One region of the Pseudoalteromonas sp. McH1-7 genome, then DNA from elsewhere that is predicted to be linked to it. Evidence: riboswitches for the same ligand, from Rfam matches in the RefSeq annotation. Region 1 holds a riboswitch; the other holds the start of a gene.

Region 1 (3,175 bases):
TCCTGTTGATAAAGTGCCATCACTGAGCAAATATTGCAACTTTTTTATTAGTGCAATACAGGCAATAAATTTACTTATACTACTTCTAATAATTTGGCATGAATTGATTGTACCACTTGATCAGACTCCTGCTGTTCCACCAAGAAACACAAATTGTGCTTGCTTGCACCATGGCATATTAGTCGAATGTTAAACTGAGATAACACATCCATTAAATTCAACTGGCATTGTCGGAGCTGGATCTCTGAGCCTATCATTGCAACTAGTGTTAGATTGTTTTCAACTGTGACATGACAAAACTCCCCTAGCTCATCTAGGCACGCTTGCTCCAGCTCTGGACGAGATGCGTTTGGGGCATTATCAAGCGTCAGCGCAACGCTTATCTCTGAAGTAGTGACCAAATCAACCGAAATGTTGTAGTTACTTAAGATTGTAAAAATACGAGCTAAAAAACCACTTGCCAATAGCATCTCGGGACTTTTCAGTGTCAGTAAGATCTGGTTCTTACGTTGAGTTACTGCACGGATCCCCGCTTGAGCAGTTTTTTCTTTTTCAATCCAAGTTCCTCCTGCTTGTGGATCGCGGCTCGACCCGACAAACACTGAGATCCCTTTGCGGCTGGCAGGTAAAATAGTTGCTGGGTGTAGCACTTTTGCACCAAATGTCGCCATTTCAGCAGCTTCATCAAAACTCAAACGAGGAATTGGCCTCGCTTTTTCACACAAGCGAGGGTCTGTGCTAAAGATACCAATTACGTCGGTCCAAATATGCACACTAGAAGCATCTATCGCTTCTGCTAACAGTGCAGCACTGTAATCCGAACCACCACGACCTAGTGTGGTTGTTTGACCGTATTGGTCGCAGCCAATAAAGCCTTGCGTTACCTGAACACTATCATCCAGCAAATTAACAAGGTTAGCCTTCGCAGCTTCACGTGTGGCAGCTACATTAGGATTCGCTTTACCAAATTGATTATCAGTTTTGAGTACTTTTCTAACATCAAAACGAGATGCTTTGACATTGTGGTTTCTTAAAATTTGCGTGAACAGGTAGGAAGAAAAACGCTCGCCAAAACTCAGCACCTCATCACATTGTTGCCGACTCAATGCAGGCAAACTGGCTAAACTCTCAAATTCAGAAAATGTTTGTTTGTAACCTTCAGCAAGGTCAGCATCCAAAGATACTTTGTCGATAATCGCTTGCTGTATGTTTTCAACCGCTGCAACAACTGCTTTGCGCCCGGCTTCATCTTCCTTTTGTTGAGTTAGCGTTACAAGGTGATTGGTTACGCCAGCACATGCGCTAACAACCACTACTCGAATATATGGATTGTCACGAACAATGTGAGCACAACGAGACATAGCTTCAAAGTCAGCGACACTGGTACCGCCAAATTTGGCTACAACATACTGCGAATTCATTTTCTCTCCTCTCGACCGATGGCACAGTCAAATTTTATAAGGAGAACTCGGCATGGGATTTCTAGAAAGACGAACGCTTGAAATGACCTTTGCCAGAAGCTCTCCACCAATACGGTGACAGTTCCGAGGATTCAGCCTCGTAAACCGAAGAATCGTCGCGACGAGCAACGCTTCTCCTCGGCGAATACTTCCCTCACTAGTGGTCATTGGTCTCGTCACCTCACACTAACTACCTAAGCATCGCGCCTCTTCTGTTTATTTTGCCTTTGCAAATATGAATAAAAGCAAAATAAAAGCCCGCAATAAGTGCGGGCGATGTGGGAAAATTATCTTTTAGCCGTCTAGGTGTCAAGTAATTTATAAAAAACTTGTCCCAAAAGGGTGAAAATATATGTGGTTCAAGCTAAATAAGTTGGCCTGCGAAATATGCCCCACTATAGCCGACAGTGTAAGCAATAAGTAGATAGAAGCTCATTTTGAGATAACTTGAAAAAGTCAACGCTTTGACCTTACTCATCGCAATGATCCCTGCCGCAGAGCCGATGATAAGCATGGAACCACCTACCCCTGTTGCATAGGTAAAAGTCAACCACTGTGAAGGGGTCATGGTAATATCTGCTTTTAATAATGCAGCGGTTAATGGCACGTTATCGACCGCAGCACTCATCAAACCAACCAAATAGTTTGCATACTCTGGCGCAAGGTATAGATATAAATCAGTAAACTTAGACAGTACACCAACCTCTTTTAACGCACCAACTAAGAGCAATACACCAACAAAGAACAACAAGGTGTCGTATTCAATTTCACGAATATAGTCGATGATTTTTTTATTCACGTCCTTTTTGCGCATTAAAAATTGTGCCATTAAAAACATCAAGGACAGGCCAAATAGGAAAGTCAACATTGGCGGTACATGGTATTGAACGCTCAAGAACAATGTTGCGAAAATCGTCGATAAGAAAATAAGTGCAATGGTAATGTCGGTCTTTTCAATTCTGCGTAATTCAGCCTTTTCAAAGGTAATTTTTTCATTCATACCAATAGAAAGCATGGCAGCCAGCACGAATACACTCAACATAGACGGCATGATCAGCAATAAAAGATCAGGGATTGTGACTTTGTCGGCCAAAAATATCATCAAAGTAGTAACATCCCCAGTGATCAAAGACACGCCGCCGGAGTTAACACTAAATATAATTAAGGTCGCATATTTTATTAGCTTTTTCGGGTCTAGTTTTAAAGACATGACTACAGCTAATGAAATAAGCGTCGCGGTAATATTGTCCGATATTGAAGAAAACACAAATGCAAAGGCACCAACTAAAAACATTAGCTTGCGTTCGCTAATATGGGTTGGCATGATCCGGTGAACAATATTTTGGATGAATCCTTTAGAGTTTAGGTAGGCAACAAATGTCATCGCCGCCATCAAAAACAGCCATAATGTGGCAATTTCTAGGATGTTATGATCTAGCTCAATTTGTACAATTTCTGGGCTTTGACCATGAATTGGAGAGATAAAGGCGATAATCCAACATAAAGTACCAAAAAAAAGCGTGGTTTTGGCCTTGTTTACATGAATAATATCTTCTATAACGATCAGTATAAAAGCGATGGCTATCAGGGTTAGAATAATGGGCGTAACCATAATGCGTAAACAACCTGTAATTAAATGTAACAAAGGGTGGGTTCGTTTTCGCGGCGGATTCTAGCACCATCATAGTTCCCATGCTACGTACGATAAACATTTT
Region 2 (3,175 bases), on a different contig from region 1:
GCGACCCCTGAAAATGCTCTGTTCGCATTGACTCCTGTAGACGTTTATAATCAAACCCCTCTCCTGTATCTTCAACAATAAACTCAAGATAAGACGCCTCTTGAGTCATCACAATATCTGCAAACACTTGAATACCACCACGCTCGGTAAATTTAATCGCATTGTTTACAAGTTCTCCAACGAGCCAAGCTATCCGTTTTGCATCACCGAAACAAGCCATATTTAGCGCATTCCCAAGGGCTAAATTAAACGTGAGAGACTTGTTATGTGCGCTCAGTTGGAACGAGATACAAGCTGTTTTTATCACATCGTGCAGCTGTATTTGATGCCGCTCAATGACAATATCTTGCTGAGATAAACTATTGAAATCTTCTACCGAGTAAAGCAAAATATCTAACTGATTAGCGGCACTCTTTACATGCTCCAATTGTTTTGCATCTGCACTTTTTATAAATTCATCCAAGTAACCATGGAGCGCTTGAAGTGGAGTTCGTAGTTCATGACTAACACGAGCCAAAAAGCGCGATTTCGATTGTAGCGCGTCATCCGCGAGCTTTTTTGATGCTTCAAGCTGCCTAAAAGCTTCGGTTATCTCTTTTGTCATTGGGCGAAATACAAATTTAGCCTCAATAAATAAAACCGTCAGCCCTAATAGCCAAATTAATAACTCTATTTTTCTAACCCGCTCGGTGTTTAACTTAGCTTGATGTTCAAACAGAGAGACCGCTTGGTTTAAGTTAGGTAATAAAGTCTGTGATAATGTAAGTATGCCTTCTGACAACTGAGTATTTGGCTGTTTTAAGTGGCGTTTTGCCAAAGTAATAAACGTAAGACTCTGCTGATGTAATTGTATTGGGTTTTCATAATACAGTGACTCAAGCGACTCATTTAAGTGGTGATACTGACCCCCCTCTTTTTCTGTTAAAAAGTGATGGTTACCTTCAAAGTCATCAATAGCTAATCTGAGCGTCTCCAACCCTTGCGGCGAATCTATCGAACTGAACAGTGCAATCCGTTGAGATAACATCCGCTGCATACCAGCAAGATTGATCACTCGAGCATCCTGGCTCTGCTGGTGGAGGAGGTATTGCATCACTACCATGGCCATCGACAGCAATAAAGCCATAGCCAACAGCGCCCCTATGTAGCGAAACTTCATGTTAGGTATTAACGACATATTGGTATATTTGTTCCCTCTTTAAAAAATGCCCACGCTTATTCAGTGTAGTGGACAATCATATTATTTACAGTCCTATACTTGACACCTAGACGGCCAAAATGTTTCAATGCGAGCTCACCCTATTTATGCAGTTTGATGCCAAAGCGTCAAACTTATACCAATGGTGCTTAATTAAATCGAATAGATATTAAGACCAAATGGTATTAGGGCTGGAAGAGGTGCGTTATTCAGGTAACTAAGTGAAGGAGAGCAAACTCCGTTGCAGCTTAGTAAGGGGAATACACGCCGAGAAACAGACAACTTTGCTATTCTCTGTTTCGGGCGACTGGGCTGAATCCCAGCGACTGTCACCAACACACTTGGTGGAGAGCTTCTGGTCTTAGAAAAATAAGGCCACAGGCTGCCTTATCCTTTTTAAGTCCATTGCTCTTCGAATTTTAACGGTTCGAAGTTTGGACACCCTCCTTACTACGAACATGATTTAAGTTCGGTAGAGATGAAATTACAATTCAACTTATCTGACTATCCATTATGGACGGCTTTAGTTACGCCTTTTGATGCTGAAAATCAGATCGATTTTAGCGCGTTGACGACCCTTGTACGGGATCAAGAGCAGGCACAAAATGGTATTCTGTTACTTGGGAGTACCGGCGAAGGGCTTGCGCTTACTCAGCCAGAGCAACAAAAAATCGTAGAGTTTGTTTGCCAACTTGCGCCTTGCGTACCATTAATGGTCGCAGTGGGTGGCAGCAACCTTGAACAACAAATACAGTGGGTGCAGTTTTGCAACACACAGCCCATTGATGCTTTGTTACTCGGCTCACCAATTTATGCCAAACCCGGTAAAGTGGGACTTGCACATTGGTTTAATTCCCTCTTAAACGAGAGCAACGTGCCATGTATGCTCTACAATGTACCAGGGCGAAGTGCCGTTGCCATCGCCCCTGAATTATTAGGGGAACTTGCAAATCACCCAAACCTTTGGGCACTCAAAGAAGCTAGCGGCAATATCGCAACTTTCGAAGCATTTCGCCAAGCAGCCCCAAATGTCGCAATCTACAGCGGTGATGATAGCTTAATGCCTTACTTTGCCCAAGCGGGAGCAACTGGCTTGGTGTCTGTCGCTGCGAATGCTTGGCCGCAACAAACAGCCGAATTTGTAAAGCGCTCTCTTAGTGGCACGTCCCCTAATTTATTCACTACATGGTCGAAAGCTGCGAACAGCTTATTTGCAGTGGCAAACCCTATTCCGGTTAAGGTCTTGATGCATTTACAAGGAAAGCTGACAAGCCCAAACCTACGCCCTCCTTTGACACATTTAGAACTTACTCACACAGATGCGCTGACACGCGCCAACGAAACAATTTTATCTTGGAATTAAGGCAGTAAAACATGAGCTGGTTAACACTACTAAACAACCTCGAAAACGGCACTGTACGTGCGGCAACACAAGACGAACAAGGTCAATGGCATGCAAATGTAGAAGTAAAAAAAGGGATCCTTGAAGCATTCAAAAATGGCGTAAATACGGAATTCCCAGGTGGTTTCGTGGACAAAGATAACCTAGCGCCACGCGGTTTTGCAGCACAAGATGGCGTGCGCATGGTACCCGGTGGAAGCAGCGTAAGACGTGGTGCGTATGTCGCTGCAGGCACCATCATCATGCCACCGGCTTATGTAAATATTGGCGCATATATTGACGCTGGCACTATGATAGATAGTCATGCTTTGGTCGGTTCATGCGCGCAAATTGGTAAAAATGTTCACCTAAGTGCTGCTGTTCAAGTTGGTGGAGTTTTAGAGCCTGTTGGTGCAAGCCCGGTTGTTGTTGAAGATGATGCTTTTATTGGTGCGGGCTGTGTATTAGTTGAAGGTGTTGTCGTAAAGCGTGGTGCTGTCTTAGCGCCAGGTGTTCGTTTATCTGCCAGTATTCCAGTTTATGATTGTGTCAATGAGCGTTTACTAGATAAAGACGAGGCGATCCCTGAAAATGCA

Evidence for each region. A riboswitch is a leader RNA that binds a small molecule or an ion and turns the genes downstream of it on or off. The one in region 1 is predicted to bind lysine.
Region 2: it holds a riboswitch for lysine, as region 1 does, so the genes downstream of both, dapA (4-hydroxy-tetrahydrodipicolinate synthase) here and lysC (lysine-sensitive aspartokinase 3) in region 1, are expected to answer to the same signal.

What each region holds. Positions count from the first base shown of each region.
Region 1 is NZ_JABWPQ010000028.1:6,090-9,264, reverse strand. Features, by position in the region: gene lysC (lysine-sensitive aspartokinase 3) at 75-1,421, opposite strand; lysine riboswitch at 1,510-1,680, opposite strand; gene nhaD (sodium:proton antiporter NhaD) at 1,825-3,072, opposite strand.
Region 2 is NZ_JABWPQ010000021.1:81,751-84,925, forward strand. Features, by position in the region: gene HUZ36_RS15360 (response regulator) at 1-1,177, opposite strand, end outside; lysine riboswitch at 1,386-1,561, shown strand; gene dapA (4-hydroxy-tetrahydrodipicolinate synthase) at 1,677-2,561, shown strand; gene HUZ36_RS15370 (2,3,4,5-tetrahydropyridine-2,6-dicarboxylate N-succinyltransferase) at 2,573-3,175, shown strand, end outside.